Cecembia calidifontis: one gene and its partner. The protein of the gene in region 1 interacts with the protein of each later gene in a pairwise test. Links are inferred from orthologs where the notes say so. Each region holds a gene or a part of one and is shown on either strand. Other genes may lie near its edges.

What was found. The genes of interacting proteins can lie anywhere in the genome.
Region 2: the proteins of BC751_RS05810 (region 1) and dnaE interact in binary tests that used the Escherichia coli proteins (3 or more experiments, as listed by UniProt). The link is inferred for Cecembia calidifontis from one-to-one orthologs.

The regions. Positions count from the first base shown.
Region 1 is NZ_SGXG01000001.1:1,342,631-1,347,007, reverse strand. Bases 597-3,395 are described here. They hold BC751_RS05810 (3'-5' exonuclease), read right to left. Parts: upstream 2,434-3,395; coding sequence 1,759-2,433; downstream 597-1,758. Other genes in these bases: BC751_RS05805 (DUF294 nucleotidyltransferase-like domain-containing protein), read right to left, coding at 2,435-3,395; BC751_RS05815 (HD domain-containing protein), read left to right, coding at 1,145-1,726; BC751_RS05820 (YitT family protein), read left to right, coding at 597-1,142. Also shown: BC751_RS05825 (adenylate/guanylate cyclase domain-containing protein), read left to right, coding at 1-223; more of BC751_RS05820, read left to right, coding at 258-596; more of BC751_RS05805, read right to left, coding at 3,396-4,377. UniProt on the Escherichia coli protein: DNA polymerase III is a complex, multichain enzyme responsible for most of the replicative synthesis in bacteria. The epsilon subunit contain the editing function and is a proofreading 3'-5' exonuclease.
Region 2 is NZ_SGXG01000001.1:417,307-423,765, reverse strand. What follows is about bases 1,027-5,907. They hold dnaE (DNA polymerase III subunit alpha), read right to left. Parts: upstream 5,514-5,907; coding sequence 1,227-5,513; downstream 1,027-1,226. Other genes in these bases: BC751_RS01855 (CBS domain-containing protein), read left to right, coding at 5,664-5,907; trxA (thioredoxin), read right to left, coding at 1,027-1,075. Also shown: BC751_RS01870 (3-keto-disaccharide hydrolase), read left to right, coding at 78-698; more of trxA, read right to left, coding at 755-1,026; more of BC751_RS01855, read left to right, coding at 5,908-6,329; BC751_RS01850 (NAD kinase), read left to right, coding at 6,340-6,459. UniProt on the Escherichia coli protein: DNA polymerase III is a complex, multichain enzyme responsible for most of the replicative synthesis in bacteria. This DNA polymerase also exhibits 3' to 5' exonuclease activity. The alpha chain is the DNA polymerase catalytic subunit.

The DNA.
Region 1 (4,377 bases):
GGGAAATATTGGTTCGGTTACCTTAAAAAGACTTGATTATACCGTAATTGGAGATACTGTTAATGTGGCTGCAAGGCTGCAAGCCTTGGCCGATAAAAACCAAATACTGATTTCAGAAAAATGCTATGAACTGGTAAAGGAATCATTTAAGTGCAATGAAATCGGCCTATTAGAACTCAAAAACAAACAAAAACCAATAAAAGCATTTGAAGTAGTAGAGTGAGGGGAAAAGGAAAAAATACAAAAAACCGTTAATTATGAGTTCTTCCAAGAAGATCCATTGGAAATCCATATTCTCCCTGAAATCCATAATATATACCATATCAGGAGTCCTTTTGGCAGTTATTGGTTTACAGGGGTTTATGGTACCCAATAATTTTTTGGATGGCGGAGTGACTGGAATTTCGATCCTGGTGACGGGTTTTGCAAATATCCATATCAGTATCCTTTTAGTCCTATTCAACATTCCATTTTTAATTTTGGGTTATAAAAAAATCGGGCCTGTTTTTGCCATGAAAGCATCTTTTGCAGTAATCTTGCTGGCATTGGGAATGTACTTTATACAGATACCGACTTTCACGACGGATAAAGTATTGATTGCTGTTTTTGGAGGCTTCTTTATCGGGATGGGAATAGGCTTTGTAATCCGGGGAGGAGGAGTGATTGATGGTCTGGAAATCATCGGCTATTACACCCAAAAAAAGTCAGGCCTCACTTCAGGCGAAACCATCATGGTCCTTAATTCCCTGATCATTTTAGGGGCAGCCTTTGAGTTTGGAATTGAAACGGCCATGTATTCTATACTCGTTTATTTTACAGCGATGAAAACCTCTGACTATGTGGTGGATGGTTTTGAGGAATACACTGCACTCACCATCATTTCCAAGGATTATGAACAGATCAAAGAACTCATCGTAAAAGATTTTGGGAAGGCCATTTCAGTCTATAAAGGAGAAAGGGGCTATTTACCGAATAGTTTTGATATCAAATCCGATTGTGATATCATTATGTCCATAGTGACCCGGTTAGAAATACATAGGATCAAAGAGGCTGTCTCTGAAATTGATCCCAATGCATTCTTCTATGTCCAAAGTATCAAGGAGGTTAAAGGAGGTATCATCAAAAGAAAAAGCGACTTTTAAAAGTGAAAGACAGGTTCTCTCTTTTATACCAAAAGTATATGGCATTTCTGGAAAAAAACATTCCGGATCATTTGACCTATCACAGCGCCTCCCACACCAAAGATGTGATCGAAAAGGTCAAGTTGATCGGTAACATAGAAAACCTCAGTGACAAAGACCTTGAATTAACAAAAGTTGCGGCCTTGTTCCATGACATGGGATACCTTGTCCAAAAAAATGGACATGAAAATATAAGCTGCGAAATTGCAAAAAAAGAGCTTCCCCCCTGGGGATTTTCTGAAAAGGAAATCAATGAAATCTGCACTGCAATCATGGCAACCAAGGTTCCTCAAAAACCCAAAAATCATCTCGGCAAAATTTTAGCGGATGCGGATTTGGAATATTTAGGAACAGAACATTTTGAGAAAGGAACTTCACTGCTATTCCAAGAATTGAAGTATACAGATCCTTCTCTAGATGAAGAAAAATGGATTGAAATACAAATTGAATTTTTAAGGCAACACCAATACCATACCCATTTTTGTAGATCCAACCGTGAACCTAAAAAAAAGGAACACCTCCAAAAATTAATTCAAAGAAAATAACACGCATAATCTCAAATTTGAAGGATTGCTTCCTACCTCATCAAAGTACCAAAATCTTTAATTCCCTTTTTCTCAGCCATTTTCAAAAGTTTCAAAAGCAATTGGCCGGTAAGGAATGCATCTCCGGCAGCTGTATGCCTGTCATCAAGTTCAATACCATAGCGCTCACACAAATTGTCCAGGGAATATTCGCCAGGTTTACCCATAGAAGGGTCATAGTGGGGACCCTTTTCCAACCTCATGGCCAAATATTGGGTATCCAGGACCGGATTGAGCAACTTTTTCAGGCCAAATGGCTTCAATACTTTTTCGAGCATCAACAAATCAAAACCAATATGATGGCCGACAATAATGTCCCTCCCGATATAGTCCAAAAATTGCTTCGCAAAATCTTTGATGGTCAATCCTTCAATTGGATCAATGATTTCATGGACCTGAATGGCTTCTTTGTTTTTAACAGGTGTTTTTAAATAGATTTCCTGAGCAGTATCAATCTTTAAAACATAAGACCTGAGCTTAATGGCGCCAAAAGAAATAATAAAGTCCTTTTTGGGGTCCAAACCCGTAGTTTCTGTATCCAAAACCACGAATGTAAGTTGGCTGATAGGACGCATGGGGGGAATTGGTTTTTCAAAAAGACTTTCGTATGTTTCTACGAAAGCCGTTTTGGGCAATTCTTTTCCAAAAATCCTGCTCAGCCAGTTCATATCAGTTTCTGAAATAACCCAATTGGAACCTCACCTGAATGATCTTCTGCAGCTCATCTATGGGGGCAAAGGCATTTTTCAACAATTGCCGCTGCAGTTTACCCAATTTTTCAGGCTGTATATACCTCCCTGAACTCCCGGAATTCAATCCCTCGATGGCCCTCATCCGCATCAAAATTTCATAAGCCTTTCCTGCTTCCAACATGAGTTCTCTATAATTGGGCTCCAAGTCTGCCAATTTTTCGAAGCGCTTAAAAGTATTGTTGATGCCAACCACCCGGTGACTGAGCACCAATAACCTCGCAATATCCGCCAAAGGCATCATGGCTCTCAATTTAATATCAAATTTATCCTTCTGCTCCCCTGATTTCTCTACAATGAAATTTCTGAAAAATCCCAATGGGGGCGGATTCAAAAGTGCATTCTTTGCCAGGAAATTGAGGAAAATGCTTTTTCCGGCAATTTCATTATAAATATGCTCTGTAAGCTCTTCGGCCAAGACTTTATTGCCAATTATGGCCCTATAATCGAAAAAAATCGTAGCGTTCATCAAGGCCTGTTGGTTAGGGCTGTGGATCCAGTCAGAAAACATGGCTTTCCAAGTGGATAATGGCTGACAATATTTGGGATTATTGGCCATAATATCTGCCGGGCAAGGCTTAAAACCACAGGCCAGCAGGATTTCTATCACCTGTTGGGCTATCAGCAACATGTACTCCTTGGTTTCCTCCACTTTGGAAAGGGGTACGTTTTCAAATACGATCGCATTGTCAAGGTCAGTCCTCAACAACTGCTCCTCCCTGCCTTCTGAACCCAAAGAAAGGAAACAGAATTTGACTTTTGAAATCTCCGGAAAATCAGGGTCATGTTTCTTCTTTGCCATCTCAACCGCCCTCCGAATGATGATGTCATTGATTTCCGATATGATACTCGCCACGAACTCAATGGAAACCTCATTTTCAAGGTAATAAGCCAATAGCTTCTCTGCCCTGTCCCTAATTTTGGCCATTTCATGGATTTCCCAGGTATTCATCAGGGCATTGATCAATACCGCTGGACTATTCCCCTGAGAAAGTAATATATCATGATCCGATAGGATACCGGTTATTGGGCTATCCGATGAACCATCTTCTGTAAAAATGAGGTGATGCAACCTGTTTTTGATCATGGTTAGGTAAAGTTCAGAAAAGGCAGCATCTTTCCTTTTGGTAATTACAGGTGTCGTCATCAATTCCTCAACGGGGGTGTCATAACTTTTATTCCGCGCAATCAACCTATTCCTCAGGTCTTTATCGGTAATAATACCTAAGGGATGATCTTTTTCATTGACTATGACTATGGATCCAACACCCTTTTCAGCCATAGCAGCTACCGCATCCCTGATGAGGGTATGCTGAGGACAGGTAAGTACATCCGAAGAATAATTGAGATCAGACTGACCGGTAAAAATCAAAAGTCCACTGTCTCTGGAGATTTCTTTAAAAGTAGTTCTTGCTTTTTGGGATTGGGAAAGGTCCGTTCTCACTACTACCTGTCCCGAAGCAAAGCCGGCAGCAAAATATAAGCCCACACGGCTGTTTTCATGGAGTATTTTTTCAAAAACCGCTACCGGAATAGCATATACCAAACTTTCTTCCTTCACCCTGGCATTGAGGAGATAGGGCCTTTTACCGAGCAAAGCCAAAACCCCAAACACATCCCCTTCATCACATACTTCTACAATTTCTTCCTGCCCATCTTTCTTTTCGGTTAAAAGCACAGATCCTTCCTTTAGCACAAAAAAATACTGTTGGGCAGGATCTCCCTGTTCGAAAAGCAATTCATTTTCAGAAAAATATCGGACTTCCACTTCTTTGGCAACCTGCTCCAAAGAGTCTTCACTTAGAAAACTAAAGGGTGGATATCTTTTGAGAAATTCCTTGACCCTGTTGACAATGACATTGG
Region 2 (6,459 bases), 930 kb from region 1 along the record:
GGAATGAAGAATGAGGAATGAAAAGCCATTGAATAGAATCTTACAAACCAATTAACATATACCTAAAAACAATTTAAATGAAAAAACTACTCGCCTTTATGTTGTTATTATCCTTGTCCTTGGCAGTCCGTGCCCAGGACGGATGGATATCTTTATTCAATGGAAAAAATCTGGATGGATGGAAAATTGCAGAAAATCCATCTTCGTTTTCAGTGGAAGATGGCATTATCAAAATTGATGGCCCGCGTGCCCATGCTTTTTATATGGGTGATGTCAATGGGGGAGTCTTTAAGGATTTTGAATTGATGGTGGAGTTGAAGACCATGCCAAAAGCCAACTCGGGCATATTTTTTCACACTGCTTATCAGGAAAAGGGATGGCCAGATAAAGGCTATGAAGTTCAGGTGAATCAGACCCATGGGGACTGGAGGAAATCAGGAAGCCTTTATGCCTTCAATGATGTGAGAGAAACTTATGTCAAAGATGGGGAATGGTATACTACCCATATCATTGTCAAAGGAGATCATGTTACGGTAAAGCTGAACGGGGAAACGGTAATGGAATATGTGGAGTCTAAAGATGAAAACAGACCAGCCAATGCCGGCGAAAAAAGAATAGACAAAGGTACATTTGCCATTCAGGCCCATGACCCCGAGAGTGTCATTTATTACAGAAGCATCAAGGTCAAGGTGTTATAAAAACAAAAATCCCGGAGTATTCGCTTCGGGATTTTGTTTTGCTTTATCGTATTTTCTTAAAGAACTGCATCCAATTTTTGAGCAAGGATAGCTTTAGGAACTGCGCCTACTTGCTTGTCCACGATCTGACCTCCTTTAAAGAACATCAAAGTTGGGATACTTCTGATTCCCAAAGCTGAAGCCACTGCCGGGTTGGAGTCCACATCCACTTTGCCGACTACTGCTTTGCCTTCATAATCCCCGGCCAATTCTTCCACAATTGGGCCGATCATTTTACAAGGACCGCACCATTCTGCCCAAAAGTCCACCAGTACAGGCTTGTCTGATTTTAATATTTCTTCAAAGTTAGCGTCAGTAATTTCAATTGCTTTTGCCATCGTATTGATAATTTTGTTTATGCTTGATTTTCAAATATACTATCCAAATTTAAATTCCCGGTAAATAGTTCCAAATCAGGTTGAATATTTCTACAAACCGCATGCTGGTTTTCAAGGTGTCTTATTCCAGCCTGCCGCAATTCCATAATCATCAAATGATCTGATAAACCACCTCTGGGATTTGTCCGAGGTCCTTGATCATTTCATTGGAAGGATCCACCGTGTAGCGTTTTGACATCAGGTCTAAGGTGATGTTTTCTTTGCTGTCGATGACATTGATGTACAGCTTGGCATCTCCCTTGTACTTTTTGGTAATCTCTTCCAGCTTTTCCATCAGGTCATAGCTTAGGTCATCCAGATCAATGTTTACCCTGAGCCCTTTGATCAATTTTCCCCTGACTTCACTGAGCAACATCATGTTGTTGATCTTGAATTCAAACTCATTTTCCTTCCATTTGTTTGGATGGACTGAGCCTGTCAGGTACAGGAACCAACCGGTCATGAAGTATTCTTTGTACTTGATGTAATCCTCACCGAAAAGGAAAAATGTATGCCCACCGTGGTAATCCTCCATGGTAAGTGTACCGAAAGGCTTACCCGTTTTGGTGGTCCTATGGGCAAAACTGGTAACCATTCCCGCAGCCTTGATATCTCCTTTTTTCTTCAGGATTTCCATGTCTGAGAATTCAGGCAGCGGGGTATTCGTAAAGGATTCCATTTCTACCTTGAACTGATCCAAGGGGTGTCCTGAGATATAAAGGCCAACTACCTCTTTTTCAATATTTAGAGCCTGCAATTGACTGAATGGCTCCATAGCTGCCACGGATGGAAGCGGAACTTCCATTCCTGATCCTCCTCCAAATAAGCTTACCTGAGCACTTTCTGATTCCTGCTGTACTTTCTGGGCATATTTTACCGCCTTTTCCAACAAGGTAACATCCCCTTCAGGAGCTTCGAGATACTGTCGGCGATGGTGCTGAGGGAAGCAATCAAAGCTTCCTGCCATAGCCAGGGATTCCAGTGATTTTTTATTCAGGGCCCTGCTATTTACACGCTTACAGAATTCGAAAATGCTGCTGTACTTCCCGTTTTTCTCCCTTTCTTCCACAATGGCCTCTACAGCGGCTTCCCCTACACCTTTGATGGCGGCCATTCCAAACCGGATCTGACCTTCTTTGTTCACAGTGAATCCACTTTTGGATTCGTTGACATCCGGTCCCAAAACTGATATTCCCATACGCTTGCATTCTTCCATAAAGAATGTCACCTGCGTGATGTCGTTCATGTTGTTGCTCAGTACAGAGGCCATGTACTCAGCAGGGTAGTGTGCTTTGAGATAGGCGGTCTGATAAGCGACCCATGCATAGCAGGTGGAATGGGATTTATTGAAGGCATAAGAAGCAAATGCCTCCCAGTCTTTCCAAATTTTTTCCAGTTTTTTGGCATCATGTCCTTTTGCAGAAGCCTGTTCTATAAACTTTGGCTTCATTTTATCCAAGACATCCTTTTGCTTTTTACCCATGGCCTTACGGAGCACGTCTGCCTCACCTTTGGTAAAACCGGCCAGTTTTTGGGATAAAAGCATTACCTGTTCCTGATAAACTGTAATCCCGTAGGTTTCTTCCAGGTATTCCTGCATATCATCCAGGTCATAGGTAATGGGTTCTTGACCATGCTTCCTTTTGATAAAAGAAGGGATGTATTCCAAAGGCCCCGGACGATAGAGAGCATTCATGGCAATAAGGTCAGCAAAAACAGTGGGTTTTAATTCCCTCATGTATTTCTGCATACCGGGAGATTCGTACTGGAAGATGCCGACAGTTTCGCCTCTTTGGAACAGTTCGTATGTTTTGGCATCATCAATTGGGAAATTGTCCGGATCCAGCTCAATGCCATGTCTTTCCTTCACGATTTTAACAGCATCCTTGATCAAGGTCAGGGTTTTTAGGCCAAGGAAGTCCATCTTGAGTAGTCCGGCACTTTCCACTACGGAGTTGTCAAACTGGGTACACACCATGTCGGAATCTTTGGCCAGTGCTACTGGGACAAAGTTGGTAATGTCATCCGGTGTAATAATCACCCCACAGGCATGGATACCGGTATTCCTTACCGATCCCTCCAGGATTTTGGCCTGGTTGATGGTTTTGGAAAGCTCATCTTGTCCTTTGGAAATCCGGATCAATTCTTCCGCTTTGGTAAGGTCTTCTCCGTTGCCTTTCAGTTTTTCCGACAGCTTGGCCCTGTCTTTGGAAAGGTCAAACAAAGCCTTGAGCTTGATGTCAGGAACCAATTTCGCCAATCGGTCTGCTTCTGACAAGGGAAGGTTAAGCACCCTTGCCGTGTCCCTGATGGCCGATTTTGCAGCCATGGTACCATAGGTGATGATCTGGGCCACCTGATTGGACCCGTATTTATTGATCACATAATCGATTACCTTTTGGCGTCCTTCATCATCAAAGTCAATATCAATATCGGGAAGGGAAACCCTATCGGGATTGAGGAACCTCTCAAATAGCAGGTCATAAGCAATGGGATCCACATTGGTGATCCCTATGCAATAAGCTACGGCGGATCCTGCGGCAGAACCCCTTCCCGGACCTACGGACACGCCCATTTTCCTTGCGGCACCTGTGAAGTCCTGCACAATCAAAAAGTAGCCCGGGTAACCGGTCCTTTCTATGGTCTCCAGTTCGAAGTCCAATCTTTCCCTGATTTCATCGGTAATCACCGGATAGCGTTTTTTTGCTCCTTCGTAGGTCAAATGTCTAAGGTAGGCATTTTCTCCTCTTTTACCCCCGTCAATTTCGTCTTCAGGATGTTTGAACTCATCCGGAATGTCGAATTTTGGAAGCAATACATCCCTTTGGAGCTTATAGGTCTCGATTTTTTCTACAATTTCATTGGTGCACGCTATGGCCTCAGGAAGATCTGCAAAAAGCTTTTTCATTTCTTCCGGGCTTTTGAGGTAGAATTCATCGTTTGGAAAACCAAACCTGAATTCCCTGCCCCGCTTGCCCACATATTTTTTGGGCTTTTCTACAAGTTCCCCGTCCTTAACGCAAAGCAAAATATCGTGCGCTTTAGCATCTACTTTTTGATTGTAATAGGTGTTGTTTGCCGCAAAATATTTTACACCATATTTCTCGGCAAATTGTAGCAATACCTCGTTTACTTTTTCCTCTTCAGGGATGCCATGTCTGTTGAGTTCCACATAAAAATCCTCCCCAAACTGTTCTTTCCACCAAACAAAAGCCTCTTCGGCCTGGGTGTCGCCCACATTGAGAATGAGATAGGGGATTTCTCCCCAAAGGCCTCCCGTTGTGGCAATCAGGTCACTTTTGAACTGTACCAGCAATTCCTTGTCTATTCTGGGGACATAATAGTACCCTTCAATATTGGCGTAAGAAGCCAATTTGGCCAGGTTATGATAGCCTTTCTTATTTTTTGCCAGGAGTACAGTCTGGAAACCATCGTCCTTGGTGCTTTTGTTGGTTCTGTCTCTACAAAGGTTGAATTCGCAACCAATAACAGGTTTTATGTTAGCAGACAAAGCAGCCCTTACAAAATGGAATGCTCCCATCATATTGCCGTGATCGGTTATAGCAATCGCCGGCATATTCATCTCTTTGGCCAGAGCAATCAAAGAGGGGATTTCAGAAGTGGCCTGCAGTACCGAATATTGGGTGTGGACATGGAGGTGGGAAAAAGGCATGTCCACCATTTCTGAAATGTCCGCTGTCCCTGCTGCCTTGAGGATCTCTTTGGCTGCAGCTTTGGTGTCATCTTTGGCTGCGGCAAAATTTGCAACATCCAATTTTGGGGCCTCATAAATTACCTCTGTTGAACTTATCCCGGGCTCAGGTTTGATGACTTGCTGGGTGATAAGCCCAAAAAAGCATTTTGCTGTGGCATCCACGTCATAGGCGGCATCATGGGCATCAGCAAAACCGTTGCCGAAAAGTTTGTGATGTAGTTCGGTTAGGGTGGGCCATTTGAATTTACCGCCCTTGCCTCCTGGGATGGCACAAAAATCGGTGGCAAGGTCTTTGGTGTCCAGTTCCTGCATCTCCCTCAATTTCATCGGGATTTGCTTTCTAAGAAATTCTGAACCTACCACATTGATGTCAAAGCCGATGTTATGGCCTACCAGGTATTGGGCCTTTTCCACATCATCATTGAAAACCTGAAGTACTTTTTCCAGGTCATGGCCTTCTTTGGTCGCCCTTGCTGTGGAGATGCCGTGGACTTTTTCCGCATTGTATGGAATGGTAAAGCCCTCTGGTTTGACAATATAATTATGGTTGGAAATCAGTTTTCCCTTGGCATCATGGAGCTGCCAGGCAATCTGGACCAGGCGGGGCCAGTTGTCCAAATCTTCCATTGGGGCATCATAATTCCTGGGTAATCCTGTGGTTTCGGTATCAAAAATAATGTACATACAAACTCCTGAATTTTGGGACATCTAAAATAAGGGATATCCTTTGGAGCTGCCTCATCCCTGGCACAAATTGTCAGGAAATTTTTTATTTGAACCAGATACTTGCCATACCTGTTTTATATTTCGGAACAATTTAAATATCTTTAGTCCATGCAGGCATACGAATTCATCAATAATCTCATACCTCCTTTGAAGCTAACGGATAAGGCCAAGATGGCTTTGTCCTGGATGGAAGAGATCAGAACCAATGTTTTGCCTGTGGTAGATAATGGTAATTTTCTGGGCTTTTTGACGGACGATCAGATTTATACCAAGAACAAACCGGAATCAAAAATCGCCGAATTTGATCTCATATGCCCGACTTGTTTTGTCTATTTCGATAAGCATATCTATGATGTCATCAAAGTTTCCTCCGAATTTGATATCAATATGGTGGCCGTCGTTGACAGGGATAAAAAATACCTGGGTGTAGTCACCATGGAGGATGCTATTGGGGCTTTTGCCGATACCCTATCCATTCAATCCCATGGTGCTGTACTGGTTTTGTCCATGTATATGACGGATTACAGTCTTTTTGAAATTGCCAGGATTATCGAATCAGAAAATGCCAAGATATTAAGTAGTTTCATTTCCAATGACCCGCTTGATGACAGCAAAATCAAGTTGACATTAAAATTGGATAAAACAGAACTGAGGCATATAAAAGCCACCCTCGAAAGGTTTGGTTTTAAGATTTTAGACCAATATCAGGAAGAAAACAACATCAGTGAAGAACAGGAAAGGATTGGTAACCTATTCCGCTTCTTGAATATTTAACAGCTCCGCAATGAACACTGTCCTTCATGGAATAAACCTGAAAAAAGAATTTGTACCGTTTATTGAACAATTGATAGGTTTATTGAAAAACCGGGGGAGCCGGATCTTTTTTACAGAAAGTTTCTCCAAA